DNA from 2 places in the Streptomyces sp. NBC_00328 genome. Region 2 is predicted to be linked to the other one. Evidence: riboswitches for the same ligand, from Rfam matches in the RefSeq annotation. Region 2 holds a riboswitch; the other holds the start of a gene.
The links. A riboswitch is a leader RNA that binds a small molecule or an ion and turns the genes downstream of it on or off. The one in region 2 is predicted to bind S-adenosylmethionine.
Positions count from the first base shown of each region.

Region 1 (3,683 bases), 2.3 Mb from region 2:
TTCATCGCCACCAAGCGGATCTGCCTCGGCCTCCAGCGCCGGGACCGGGACAAGGTGCTGCACGGCCGCGAGTCGGGCATCATCAAGCGCCTGCCGCACGGTGAGTTCATCGAGGTCCACGAGCCGCTCAGCCAGGACGCGCTGCACACGCTCACCGCGCACGAGCAGTACAAGCCGGCCGAGATCGGCCCGACGGTCGACGAGAACGGTGTCGAGCGCAAGGTCTCGGGCACGCAGAAGCTGCGCGCCAAGATGAGCCAGGGCTTCTACGGGGAGGAAGGCCAGATCCCCAAGCCCACCGTCGAGGAGTACAAGGAGATCACGAGCGGCCACGGCCACCACTGATCCCCGGCTGTTCGCCACGGCTGGAGCCCCGTCCATGACATGGACGGGGCTCTTTGCCGTCCTCCGGGCTGGATAGGGTGGACTCACCCGGTGCTGCGGGGCGATCCACCCCGCGTCACCCACGACCCGTGTCACCCGCGACCGCGTGACCCACGAACCCAGGAGCGACCATGAGCGCTGTGAACCCCGCTGGAGGCGACACCGCGGCGGGCCGTTCCTGGCCCGCGGTACTGAACGGCCTGCTCGAAGGCCGCGACCAGAGCGCGGACGACACGGCCTGGGCGATGGACCGCATCATGCGCGGCGAGGCGACCGACGCGCAGATCGCCGGGTTCGTGGTGGCCCTGCGGGCCAAGGGCGAGACCGTCCAGGAGATCACCGGACTCGTCCGGGCGATGTACGAGCACGCCAATGTCATCGAGGTGCCCGGACACACCGTCGACATCGTCGGAACGGGCGGCGACGGCGCGAAGACCGTCAACATCTCCACGATGTCCTCGATCGTGGTGGCCGGCACCGGCGCCAAGGTCGTCAAGCACGGCAACCGGGCCGCGTCCTCCGCGTCCGGCGCGTCGGACGTCCTGGAGAAGCTCGGCGTCAATCTCCAACTGCCGGTGAAACGGGTGGCCGAGGTGGCCGAGGAGGCCGGGATCACCTTCTGCTTCGCGGTCAAGTTCCACCCGGCGCTGCGTCATGTGGCCGCGGCCCGCGGTCAGTTGGGCATCCGGACCACCTTCAACGTGCTCGGTCCGCTGACCAACCCGGCGCGCGTGAAGGCCCAGGCGGTCGGCGTCGCCGATCCCCGGATGGCGCCGATCGTGGCGGGCGTGTTCGCCGAGCGCGGCAACTCCTCGCTCGTCTTCCGCGGCGACGACGGCCTCGACGAGCTGACCACCACCGCGGGCTCCCACGTCTGGGTGGTCCGCGACGGCAAGGTCACCGAGGAGCGCTTCGACCCGCGCGACGTCGGGCTCGACATCGTCCCGGTGGAGGCCCTGCGCGGCGCCGACGCCTCGTACAACGCGGAGGTCGCCCGGCGCCTCCTGGACGGCGAGCGGGGGCCCGTACGGGACGCGGTCCTGCTGAACTCGGCGGCGGCCCTGGTGGCCCTGTCGCCGACCGGCGCGCCGCTCGCGGACCAGCTCCGCGACGGAATGGAGAAGGCGGCCGAGGCGATCGACTCCGGGGCCGCGAAGCGCACCCTGGAGCGCTGGGTGGCCGCCAGCAACGCCTGATCCACCGGTGACACGGAGCGAGGCGCAGTCCAGAATCCGGACTGCGCCTTGCGCGTGGAAGATCCTCTGGCAAGATGCTGTATCAGGTCATGAGTGACAGCCATCAGGCCCCGGCCGGCTGTCCGGCAACCCTCCGTCCGTGGCGGGGTGCCCCGGGTGAAGACCAGGTCGTAGGCAGCGAGGCCTACGGCAAGCGCGGACCCCTCCCGTCCTCCGGGCGGATGCAACCAGGGGTCCTGGTCGTTCGAGGGAGCCTTCTGTGAGCAAGCGAATGCGATAGGGCGCCGAGCCCCGCCTCCGCACACCCTTTTCACCTTTTCCCGCGCTGAGCCCAGCCCTGCCTCCGGGCGGCCGGCTCGCGCGGTGATCCCGCCTGCCTCTCACAGGAGCTCGCCATGTCTGTCTCCACCGTTGCCGCCGACCAGTCCGTTTGTGCCCCCCTGGCCGTTCTGGGCCGGGATGTCACCGTCCCGCTCGTCACCGGCGGCGAGGTGACCTACGCGGCCCTCGACTACGCCGCCAGCGCGCCCGCCCTCCAGCGGGTGTGGGACGACGTGGCCGCGTACGCGCCCTACTACGGCAGCGTCCACCGGGGCGCCGGCTACCTCTCGCAGCTCTCCACCGACCTCTTCGAGAACGCCCGCAGGACCGTCGAGGAGTTTCTCGACTGCCGCGCCGGTGACCAGGTGGTCTTCACCCGCTCCACCACCGACTCGCTCAACCTGCTCGCCGCCGCGCTCCCGGCCGACTGCCAGGTCTTCGTCTTCGAGACCGAGCACCACGCCTCGCTGCTGCCCTGGCGCGACGCCCGGGTGACGTACCTGAACGCCCCGCGCACCCCGGGCGAGGCCGTCGCCACCCTGGAGCACGCCCTCGCCGCCCGCGACCCTCACGGACCGGCCCTGGTCTGCGTCACCGGCGCCTCGAACGTCACCGGGGAGCTGTGGCCGGTGCGGGAGCTGGCCGCCGCCGCCCACGCCCACGGCGCCCGCATCGTCCTCGACGCCGCGCAGCTCGCCCCGCACCACCCGGTGTCGGTCCAGGACCTCGACGTCGACTGGGTCGCGTTCTCCGGGCACAAGCTGTACGCGCCGTTCGGCTCCGGTGTCCTCGCGGGCCGCTCCGACTGGCTGCGCGAGGCCGACCCGTACCTCGCGGGCGGCGGCGCCAGCCGCAAGGTCACCCGGCGCACGGACGGCGGCGTGGACGTGGAGTGGCACGACAGCGCCGCCCGGCACGAGGCCGGCTCGCCGAACGTCATCGGGGCCTACGCGATCGCCTCGGCCTGCAAGGCGCTCACCGAGGAGGGCTTCGACAGCCTTCTCGCCCGTGAGCGGCACCTGATCCGTACCGTCCGCGCGGGCCTCGCCGAGGTCCCCGAGGTCCGGGTCCTGTCCCTCTTCGGCGACGACGCCCCGCGGGTCGGCGTCATCTCCTTCGTCGTCGAGGGCTGGAACAGTTCGCACTTCGCGGCCGCGCTCTCCGCCGAGTACGGCATCGGCGTCCGCGACGGCCTCTTCTGCGCCCACCCGCTCGTCCGCACGCTGCTCGGCAGCGCCCCGGAGACCCAGGGGGAGTGCGGAGCCCCCGAGGCGGCGCCCGGGGAGAAGTCCCTCAACGCCATCCGCGTCAGCTTCGGCGCCGGTACCCCCGACGAGCACGTCGAGCGCTTCGTCCGCGCGGTGCGCGAACTCGTCAGGGACGGCGCGCGCTGGCAGTACCGCACCGAGGACGGCCGCTGCGTCCCGGCGGTCTGACGCCCACGGCGGCCTCGCCCGGAGGCGGTGCCGCGTCGGTCAGGAGTCGAGACCGATCGCGAACGCCGCCTCCAGGTCGTGCTGGGAGTACGTACGGAACGCCACGTGCGTGTCCGTCGCCTCGACGCCCGGGATCTTGCTGATCTTGCCGGGGATGACGTCCGCCAGGTCGTCGTGGGCCTGGACCCGGACCATGGCGATCAGGTCGTAGGTGCCCGTGACGGAGAAGACCTCGCTGACGCTCTCCAGGGACGCGATCGACTCGGCGATCTCGGGGATCCGGTCCACGCTGGTCTTGATGAGGACGATCGCGGTGATCACGGCTGGTTCTCTCCCTAGGGGGCCA
Region 1 is NZ_CP108013.1:3,177,504-3,181,186, reverse strand. It holds gene qcrB (cytochrome bc1 complex cytochrome b subunit) at 1-345, shown strand, start outside; gene trpD (anthranilate phosphoribosyltransferase) at 516-1,580, shown strand; SAM riboswitch class IV at 1,666-1,782, shown strand; gene OG485_RS13940 (aminotransferase class V-fold PLP-dependent enzyme) at 1,976-3,337, shown strand; gene OG485_RS13935 (Lrp/AsnC family transcriptional regulator) at 3,377-3,658, opposite strand.
Region 1: another riboswitch for S-adenosylmethionine. It lies ahead of OG485_RS13940 (aminotransferase class V-fold PLP-dependent enzyme); the one in region 2 lies ahead of OG485_RS43910 (putative leader peptide).

Region 2 (3,683 bases):
GGTTGATCACCCGCAGGAGGGTGGACTTTCCGGAGCCGGACGGGCCGAGGACGACCGTCACCTCGCCGGGCCGCACGGTCAACTCCACACCGTCCAGAACCCGTTGGGCTCCGTACCACTTGTGCACATCGTGCACCTCGACCGCGGCCGGCTCGACCTGGAGCGCTCCGGCGCTCTCGGCGGTCGCCGCGGCGTCCGCTGCCCGGGCGGAGGAGGCCGACGCCGCTTCCGCCGCGTCGGCGACCGGGGCCGTCCGAGTCCTCACTGTCTTCAGATGGGTCTCGCCGCTCATATCGCCGTCTCCCTCCGGAACCGGTCCCGCACGTCACGCAGACCGTTCCGCGCCTTCTGCAACGGGGTCGGCGGCAGGGTGCGCAGCGCGCCCCGCGAGTAGTACCGCTCGACATAGAACTGGATGACGGACACGACGCTGGTGAGGATCAGATACCAGGCGGTGGCCACGAGGAGCAGCGGCACGATGTCGCCGGGGTAGGTGCTGCCCATGCTCTGCACGGAGCCGAACAGGTCCAGCAGGGACACGTAGAAGACCAGCGAGGTGCCCTTGATCAGGCCGATCAGCTGGTTCACGTAGTTGGGGGTGATGGAGCGCAGTGCCTGCGGGAAGACGATCTTCGCGAACTGGTACCGCTTCGGCAGTCCCAGGGCGGAGGCCGCCTCGTGCTGGCCCTGGTCGACGGAGAGAAGGCCGCCGCGTACCACTTCGGAGGCGTACGCCGCTTCGTTCAGGCTCAGTCCTACGACGGCGACGGCCATGTCGGTGGCCAGGCGGGACTCGTCGAAGGTGAAAAAGGCCGGCCCGAACGGTACGCCCACGCTCAACGTCTGGTACAGCGCGCTGAAGTTGTAGAGGAACAGCAGGACCACGATCAGCGGCACCGACCGGAACAGCCAGGTGTAGACCCAGCTCACCGCGCGCAGCACCGGGCTTTGGGAGAGTCTGGCCAGAGCCAGCACGATGCCGCCGAGCAGTCCCAACACGGCGCTGTAGAGGGCCACTTCGAGGGTGATGAGCAGGCCGTCGAGAATGGTCGGGCGAAAGAACCAGTACTGGAACCGATCCCACTGGTAGAAGGGGTTGGTCACCAGGCCGTGAAGGATCTGGGCGACCAGCACGAGCACGACGGCCGTGATGATCCAGCGGCCGGGACGCCGGAGCGGAAGGACTCGCTGGGCCGCCAGGGGCCTGGGCGCGGCGGGGACGTCGGTACGGGGGATCGCCTCGGCGGGCGTCGCTGATCCCAAGGACACAGCGCTGCCGGGAGGTTGACTCATGGAGAGCTCCAGCGGATTCGGACACCCCGGACCACGGAGCGGCAGCGCAACGCCGGGCGGGACGGCTCGGTACGCGGCGAGGCGCGGGCACACGTGGAACGGGGGCTGGACGGGAAAGGACACATCGCGGCAGCGGTGGTCGTCGAAGACTCGAAGAGCCGTCAGCCCCTGGTCGTCAAAGACCCGAAGAGGCCGTCAGCCTCGGCTGAGGGAGCGACACATGCCCGTACAGAGGGCGCTGTTGACGCGCAGCAGGTCCACGGAGCGGTCGGCGCACAGCACATCGCGACCGAGGCGCCGCCATGCGGCCGTCCCGTCAGCTGTGTGCATCGCCGTCACCATTTCTACTCCGGCCGAAAAGGCATCCTGTGGTGGGCCGCAGGTTAGGCCCGTCCCGAAAACAATGTCAATGCGGGTGACCACCAGGTGAGACCGTGCGTGCGGCCTTCTTGACGGCGCAACAGAGCGCACCGAGACTGGCATGGACGGTCACGATTGTCAGCGCCGATGGCGCGGGTTCGCCCGCTCCGTCGGTCATCGGCCCCGGCCCGCTGACAGGCAACCCTTCCACCGCGACGGGGTGCCCCGGGTGACGACCGGGTCCCGCCGGTGCGGCGGGGCAAGCGTGGTCTCGCGTCTCGCGAGCCCCGGAGTCGGGACCGGTGGGAATGCCAAGGAACGGCTTGACGAGGCGCCTGCACATCGATCTGTTGCGTGTCTCCAGCGCTTACTGATCCGCTGCCGGTCCGTGCGATCCGGACCGGTGCGACCAGCGCAGTCAATCCGCATTCGGCCGCCGGTGCCCACAAAGCGGCGGTGGCTTCCTTCTTCCCCCAGGGAGAGTCATGCCCGAGACAGCTTCGCGCACGTCCAGCACAGCCGACGCACGCCCCTGTGAGCAGATTTCGTTCCCCTCGACCCTTCGCCTCCAGCCGGCAACGACACCGTCCGCCCTCCCCCACCGCGTCGACAGCCGCATCGGTGTCGGTCTCGCCGGCGGCTTCTACCCGGCTCCACACCGCTACGAGCTGTATCTGTCGCGGAGTTGTCCGTTCTCGCTGCGTATCGCCATCACCCTCGAGCTGCTCGGCCTGCGGGACTCGGTCGCCACCACGCTCATGGAAGACCCCGCGCGGACACCCGACGCCTTCGCCTCACTGCGCCGCGCCTACGAGGCCACCGCGTATCACTTCGACGGACCGCTCACCGTTCCCGCCCTGTGCGACCGGTGGAGCGGACGCATCGTCAGCAACCACTCGCCCGCCATCCTCCGCGATCTGGCCGGACTGTTCTCCGGTCACACCACGACGAGCCCCTCCGCGCTCTGCCCTCCGTCCCTCGCCGCCGACATCGAAGCCCTCCGCGATCTGCTCGACCGCGATGTCACCCCGTCCGCCCCGGCCTCGGAGCTCGCGGCTGCCCTGGAACTGTTGGACTGCCAACTCGCCTCCAGGCCCTACGTGTTGGGTGATTCCCTCACGGCGGCTGACGTGGACGTATGGACGGCTCTGACCGGGCTGGGCCCCTGCGACGCCCTCCGCTCGCGTCCCCGGCTCCTGGACTACGTACGCCGTCTCGGCGATCACCCCGCCTTCCGGCACGGCAGTGATGTGGTGCCCCTGGCGGCGGACGTCTGACGCTCCCGCCGTAACCGGGCCTGCCGGGCAGTCGGACGGTAACTCCCGCGGACGGCGAGCGCCGGGCCGGAAACACCGGCCCGGCGGCCGCGCGGATCACTCGCGCGGAACCAGCAGAATGCTCACGCCCTTCAGGGTGGAGGCCCAGAGCCGGCCCTGCTCCAGGACCTCGCGCCCCGGGCCCAGAATCTGCTCCTGGAGGATCAGCGCCGACTCGCGGAGTTCCTCCCACGGCTCCGGCACCTCGAAGGCACGCCGGGACCGCTCCACGGAGCCGATCAGGGCCCGGCAGGCCGCCTCGACGTCCGCGACGTTCTGGCCGGCCGATCCGACACCCTCGAGCGACCAGGTCATCCACAGGCGGCCCATGGCATCACTCTGTCCCATCCCCGGATACGACGCATGCCCGATGCCACCGCTCGCCGCCGCGGCCCTCCTCTCCAGGCCGCCAGAAGCCGGACCAAACCCTGCGTCCCGTAAAGCCGACGAGCCGGGCAACGCCTAGCCACAGATCCGCGGTGGGCTCCGCAACCCGATCGGCCTACGCGTCGCCGGAACACGCTGCCGACCGGCGCGTAGGCAATCCCGGCGAAAGCCGTCTCCTCAGGGCGTGTCCCGTACCGCGCCGCGGCTTGTCCGCACTTCGATGTGGATTCCAGGGCCTCGCGAGCCGAGCGCCGGCAAGCCGCGGACCGGGCCGCCCCGCCCGCCGTACCCGCTTCCCGGCCGGCCCGGCGGACCCGTCACCCCACA
Region 2 is NZ_CP108013.1:860,385-864,067, forward strand. It holds gene OG485_RS03595 (amino acid ABC transporter ATP-binding protein) at 1-292, opposite strand, end outside; gene OG485_RS03600 (amino acid ABC transporter permease) at 289-1,293, opposite strand; SAM riboswitch class IV at 1,781-1,925, shown strand; gene OG485_RS43910 (putative leader peptide) at 1,962-2,027, shown strand; gene OG485_RS03605 (glutathione S-transferase C-terminal domain-containing protein) at 2,139-2,930, shown strand; gene OG485_RS03610 (hypothetical protein) at 3,027-3,317, opposite strand.